DNA from 3 places in the Fusibacter sp. A1 genome. Region 3 is predicted to be linked to each of the others. Evidence: predicted binding sites of a transcription regulator. Region 3 holds the regulator's gene; each other region holds the start of a gene.
The links. The regulator HrcA, encoded in region 3, represses chaperone genes, less so after heat shock. The targets are predictions, from matches to a motif close to TGTTAGCACTCNNNNNNNNNGAGTGCTAACA.
Positions count from the first base shown of each region.

Region 1: a site for HrcA is predicted at 1,251-1,281, ahead of DWB64_RS04490 (co-chaperone GroES). Genes of this name have one in related genera too.
Region 2: a site for HrcA is predicted at 1,062-1,092, ahead of htpG (molecular chaperone HtpG). Genes of this name have one in related genera too.

Region 1 covers NZ_QQWI01000003.1:101,240-103,515, reverse strand. The annotation lists gene DWB64_RS04500 (EAL and HDOD domain-containing protein) at 1-831, shown strand, start outside; gene DWB64_RS04495 (metalloregulator ArsR/SmtB family transcription factor) at 847-1,194, shown strand; gene DWB64_RS04490 (co-chaperone GroES) at 1,301-1,570, shown strand; gene groL (chaperonin GroEL) at 1,584-2,276, shown strand, end outside.
Region 2 covers NZ_QQWI01000013.1:82,069-84,344, reverse strand. The annotation lists gene htpG (molecular chaperone HtpG) at 1-974, opposite strand, end outside; gene DWB64_RS16525 (Crp/Fnr family transcriptional regulator) at 1,213-1,839, shown strand; gene DWB64_RS16520 (DMT family transporter) at 1,843-2,276, shown strand, end outside.
Region 3 covers NZ_QQWI01000002.1:24,641-26,916, reverse strand. The annotation lists gene dnaK (molecular chaperone DnaK) at 1-166, opposite strand, end outside; gene grpE (nucleotide exchange factor GrpE) at 194-760, opposite strand; gene hrcA (heat-inducible transcriptional repressor HrcA) at 772-1,797, opposite strand; gene hemW (radical SAM family heme chaperone HemW) at 1,921-2,276, opposite strand, start outside.

The DNA.
Region 1 (2,276 bases), on a different contig from region 3:
AAGTATGCGGATATTGTAAAAGTAGATTTTATGATGACCTCGCCTATGGATAGGTTGGTCCTGACAGAGAGACTCAAGCAGTTCTCGGTAAAACTACTGGCAGAAAAGGTTGAGACGATGACCGATTACCGCGAAGCGGTAAGACTAGGCTATCATTATTTTCAGGGTTACTTTTTTGCAAAACCGGATCTGATAAAGACGACGGATATCAAGACCATCTCGACTTCATACCTTAGGCTGATGCAGGAACTTTCAAGCGAATCGCCTGATTATGAAAAGTTGTCGAAGGTTGTGGAATCCGATGTGTCCTTGTCGTTTAAGTTGTTAAAACTCATCAATTCGGCGGCGTTCTACAGAAGCGCGAAAATTCAAACGATCAGTCAGGCGCTTGTGATGCTGGGGCTCAAAGAGCTTAATAAATGGGTGATGCTTCTGATGCTTCAAGAAGTAAGTGCGGACAAGCCGGACGAGCTGGTCAGGACGGTCCTTATCCGAGGGAAAATGATGGAGAAGCTCGCTGAGCATCTTGGTCTGAAGTCGCTTGCCGATGAATCCTTTTTAACTGGTCTCTTATCGCTGATCGATATTATGACGAACAGGTCGCTTGACGATGTGCTAAGCGAGTTGCCGCTTGACGATATCATCATCAGTGCCTTAAAGGGGAACATCAACAAACTAGGTCATATGCTTGGACTTGTCAAAAGTTATGAACAGACGGACTGGACTGGCATGTATCAGTTTTGCAATGAACTCTCATTCAGCGAGCAATCACTGCCAACTGTCTATTTTGAGTCGATGCAGTGGGTAGAGGAGATATTGGACACCTATTAGCAGAAAGGAACTTCAATGAAAATATGTGATTGCGATGTGATTCATCCTGAAAAGGTCGAGTCCGCGAGAAAGCATATGCTGGATAATGACGAGTACCTGGGACTAGCTAGCTTTTTTAAAGCCTTTGGCGACTATAACAGGTTGAGGATTATCAGTGTATTAAAGGAACAGGAATTATGTGTTTGTGATTTGGCAAATCTACTGGATATGTCTCAATCGGCAATTTCACATCAACTGAGAATCTTAAAGCAGGAAAAGTTGGTGAAATACAGGAAAGAAGGGAAAGTAGTTTATTATTCGCTCGATGATGAACATGTTTTTTCAGTTTTTGATACTGGAAGACATCATGTGACGCATGGATGAATGATGATTGCATTAAAAGGGGTTGAAATCATCCCTTTTTTAGTTTATATTGGTATAGTTAGCACTCGTCTTTATAGAGTGCTAAAATCAAACAAGGAGGGTCATCATGAAAATTAGACCATTAGGAGAAAGAGTAGTAATCAAACGCGTTGAAGCAGAAGAAAAGACAGCTAGCGGGATTGTTTTACCTGGACAGGCAAAAGAACAACCACAAATTGCCGAAGTAGTTGAAATACCGCTTAATACTGATGCTGAGTTTCCATTAAGTGTCGGTGACCGTGTGATCTTTAAACAATACTCGGGATCTGATGTGAAAATCGGTAACGATACGTATACAGTAATTGATGTTGAAAACATATTGGCAATTGTAGAATAGGGAGGTTTTTGACATGGCAAAAGAAATTTTATTTAGTGAAGACGCGCGAAAAAGACTGGAAATCGGCGTTGATAAATTAGCGAACACAGTAAAAGTAACACTTGGACCAAAGGGCAGAAACGTTATACTTGAAAAAAAATTCGGATCGCCCCTTATCACAAATGACGGCGTGACGATCGCAAGAGAAATCGAACTTGAAGATAAGTTTGAAAACATGGGCGCGCAGCTGGTTAAAGAAGTAGCTACTAAAACAAACGATGTCGCCGGTGACGGTACGACAACTGCGACATTGCTTGCACAGGCGATTGTACGCGAGGGCCTGAAAAACGTGGCTGCAGGCGCTAATCCTATGATTCTTAGAAAAGGCATTGAAAAAGCGGTGAAGGTGGCAGTAGAGGAGATTAAGAATATCTCAGCGACTGTGGACACTAAATCGGCGATCGCCGATGTCGCTTCCATTTCAGCTGCCGATTCAGAAATTGGAGAGCTGATTGCTGAAGCGATGGAAAAAGTGGGAACAGAAGGCGTTATCACTGTTGAAGAATCAAAGACCATGACTACTGACCTTGAAGTGGTTGAGGGTATGCAATTTGATAGAGGATATATTTCATCTTACATGGCTAGTGACCATGAAAAAATGGTTGCCTCTTTGGAATCACCATATATTTTAATCACAGATAAGAAAATCACAAGCATCCAAGAGATA
Region 2 (2,276 bases), on a different contig from region 3:
AGCAGGAACTCGGGGATGACTTCTTTTATGTTGTCCGCCACGTAAACCTGTGAATTGTAAAGTTTGATCTGGCCTTCCATCCCCTCGAATTCGGAATTGATTTTAGGGAAGTAGAGGATACCCTTTAAGTTGAAGGGGTAGTCCATGTTGAGGTGGATCCAGAACAGCGGTTCCTTGAAATCCATGAAGGTCTTTCTGTAAAACTCTTTGTATTCCTCGTCTGTCACACTTGAAGGTTGACGGACATACAGGGGAGTCGTCTCATTGATCGGTTCGATGACCACGGGCTCGTCTGATGAAGCTTCGTCGTTTTCCCCTGCAGGTGCTTGAGGCGCTTCTTGACCTTCTGCTTCGAAGAAGATCGGGTAAGGCATGAATCCACAGTATTTTTCAAGTGTCGACTTTACTTTATATTCGTTTTTAAAGTCGTTGCCGTCCTCGCCTAAATGAAGCGTGATCGTCGTACCGCGTGTCGTACGTGTTCCCTCTGAAATGGAGAACTCGATGCCGCCGTCACAAGTCCAAAAAGCAGGCTCTGAACCGTCAACATAAGAGAGCGTATCGATTGTAACCGTGTGCGCCACCATGAACGAGGAATAGAAGCCAAGTCCGAAGTGACCGATGATCTGATCCTGATCTGCCTTGTCCTTGAACTTTTCGACAAACTCCTCAGCACCTGAGAAGGCGATCTGGTTGATGTACTTTTGAATCTCGTCAGCGGTCATACCGATACCGTTGTCGTTGATGACGATTGTCTTTTCCTTGTCGTTGTATGTGACGGTGATCTTGAAGTCGTCGTCACCTTTTAGGTCGGCTTCACCGAGTGAAGCGAGTCGTTTAACCTTTGTAATGGCGTCGCTCGCATTGGATACGAGTTCGCGCATGAAGATATCGTGGTCTGAGTACAGCCATTTTTTAATGATCGGAAAAATGTTTTCGCTGTGAATGGATAAATTACCTTTTACTTGAGACATAAGTCAACTTCCTTTCGTAAATAGTTCTGGATGGGCGGTGCCCTTTGTCTACTAGTGTAGTAAAGAAGTATTATTTTGTCAATATTTTTTTAGCACTCTCTCAAAGAGAGTGCTAAAAAAAGTTTATAAGGTCAAGCTTCTATGCCTTAAAGGCGCTTTTCTGCTATACTTGACATTGAGGACATATGTCCTAGATAAGTTTTGTAAAACATCCTAAACTATAGTTACGAGGTGGCACATGATCGATTGGCAATCGCGTATTCCAAAAGAACTTGAGAATGAAATACTGATTAGTGTTTATGAACCAGGTGATTTGATTCTGTCAGAAGGCGACAAGGGCGACAAGGTCTGCTTTTTGATCTCCGGACAGACAAAGATGTACATTACAAGCCTGAACGGACAGGTGCATATACAAAACATCGTTGCGGCGCCAGAAGCGTTCGGCATGATCGAACTGTTCAAAAATCTGAACAACGCGTGCACTGTCGAGGCTTACACCAAAGTCAAGGTGATGATCGTGTATAGGGACGCCTTTATGCGCTGGCTTAAGCTTGACCACGACTTTGCCCTGGACATGCTTACACGGATCTCGGACATCGCCTACAGGCAGATCGACGAGCAATCCAAGTCCATGCTGTACCCCCTGAAATACCGATTTATCAGTCAGGTCATTTCGGAATGCGACTTAAAAAAGTCGGATACGCTTGTCTTTGACAAGCAGATCATGGCTCAAAGACTAGCGACGACCGTGAGACACCTCAATAGGACAATCAACACTTGTGTTGAAAAGAAGTTGATAACTTATAGTGATGGAAAGCTTAAGGTGCTTGATTTTAAAGCGCTTAGGGCATATAAGGATGTGTAGGACATGTTATATGGATTAGTAACCTTGATCGGTATCTTTATCGCGCTGATGATTGCATTCAACGGCGCTCTCGGCGGATATCTGTCCGCTTTTGAAGTCAGTTTTATTGTTCATGTCATCGGGCTTGTGATTCTGATGGTTGTGATGGCCTTTAAAAAGGAAAAAATCAGATTTTTCGGCATACCAAAATGGTTTTACCTGACGGGTATCCTTGGAGCCTGTCTCACAGCGATCGACGCTTACGTCGTGGGAGCGATCGGTGTGACGCTTGCGGTGACGCTGTCGACGGTCGCACAGATCGTGGGTTCTGCGGGTGTGGACGCGGTTGGAATCGGACATTTGAAGAAGGTTCCTTTCAATAAGAAAAGAGCGGCTTCGCTGAGCCTTTTGATGGCCGGAGTCGGGATCATGCTGCTCGCGCAGTGGAAAGGGTGGTG
Region 3 (2,276 bases):
TTTTAGCTGTCTCACCGACAAGTCTTTCGCCGTTTTTAGCAAAAGCTACGATTGATGGAGTCGTTCTGTTACCTTCTGCGTTAGGGATTACTACCGGTTCGCCACCCTCAAGTACAGATACACATGAATTTGTTGTTCCTAAGTCAATACCAATTACTTTACCCATTATAGATTCCTCCTAGAATTTTATTTGTTATTGAGCCACTTTGACCATAGCCGGTCTGATGACTTTGTCGTTAAGTTTATATCCCTTTTGCAGTACAGCGATTACCGTATCGCTATCGTGATCTTGCGAGGCTTCTGAAATCACTGCGTGATGGCTGTTGGGATCGAATGGAGCTCCCTCAGCCTCTACTTCCTTAAGGCCCTCTTTGGCAAGTACGTCCATGAAGTTTCTAAGAATCATCGTGACACCGTCAACGAACGCCTCTTTGGAACTTTCCTCTGAATGATCAAGCGCCCTTTCAAAATTGTCGATTACCGGCAAAAGCTCTGCCATCAGTTTCTCGTTGGCATTTCTGTAGATGTCGGACTTTTCCTTCTCGCTTCTTTTTTTGTAGTTGGTGAAATCAGCAGAAAGTCTTAAGAACCTTTGCTCCATCTCCTTCACCACTTCAGACATCGCCGTTTCATTGCCGATATCTTCCTTAGCTTCCGCCTTGGCTTCTGCTAAAATTTCCTCTTCTTGCGCATGAATGATATCCTCAATCGCTTCTTCAGCAATCGTATCCTTCACGTCCGTCTCTTTGTTACGGGCCATTTTAAATCCTCCTAAAGATTAATTCCTGAAAAGATGTTGGATAGCGTGTCCGCGATATACTGTATCGTAGACATCACGTAATCGTAGTTCATCCGGGTCGGACCGATGATTCCGATACGACCGTCGTTCTTTCCATTAAATTTATATGGTGCAGCAATAACAGTTAATTGCTGTAGTTCCTCAATTTCATTCTCGTGTCCGATTTTGACAAGCATCTCATCCGATGCGTCTTCAAGGGCACGGTAAATCAGTTTCTTATCCCCCATCAGATCCAAGAATTTTTTTGCCCTGTCGATATCGTTGAACTCAGGAAGCCTGAAGACGTTGTTCACACCATCCACATAAACCTCGAAGTCCTCGATTTCTCTAAGCGAATCCCTCAGTATGGGCATCAGATAATCGATGACCCCCGAATAGGATCCAAGCTCGGGCTTGATCGCATAGATCTGTTTCAGATTGATGGATTCGATTGCCGTATCCACAAACCTCATAAGGAGACAGTCGGCGATCAGGTCAAGCACCTCTTGATTCAGGTCCTTGATTCCGAGGGTGATGCTTTTCACCACTCCCGTATCCGAAACCATGATCATCAACACTTTGCTTTCGTTGACCTTGATCAGTTTCATGTTCTTCAGTCGGCTCTTTTTAAAGAGAGGCATGCTGATCACAGTGGTCAGACCTGTCATTTTGGACAGAAGGGAGAGCGCGTGCAAAATGACATCTTCAATTTCGATGATGCTTGAGGCAAGCATCGACTGAATCAGCCCTTTTTGCTCATGTCCCAGTTCAAAGGATCCTTCAATCAGATCGACATAGAGTCTGTACCCAAGATCGGACGGTATCCTTCCTGCAGACGTATGGGGCTGCATCAGATAACCCAGTTCCTCCAAATCGGCCATTTCGTTTCTAATAGTGGCCGAACTTACCGTAATGGAAGGTTTCTTGGAGATGGTACGGGAACCAACCGGTTGGGCGGTATTTATATAGTCATCGATGATGACCTTTAAAATTCGAAGCTTCCGATCACCTAGTTGCATAGCTACCTCGCTTTGTTAGCACTCGACTTTTAAGAGTGCTAATATCTTTGTAATAAATATACTACCATCTCAAAATCATGTCAAGACTTCTGCGAAAAATTGAATATGAACTTTTTGTGTACATCACAGCTCCATAAGGAGCACGTTGGCTATATTCATGCCCTGATTGGTCAACCTGTAGCCACGGTCAGTCTTCTCAAGCAGACCGTATCCTATGTACTTTCGTGCCCATTCCGCGTACACCTCTTCAAAATCGACATCAAAACGCTCTCCAATCAAACTTGTGTCGATTCCTTCCTTGAGCCTGAAACCTAAAAGAAGGGCTTCATAAAGACGCTCCTCGGCGTCTAGAATAACCTTGTTGTCTATGGGAAGCTTATTGTCATCCAGCATATTAAGGTAGGTCCCCATTGTTTTGATGTTCTCCACCCGTTCGTTTCCTAAAAGATAGACCGCTCCCATCCCTACCCCGAGAGTCG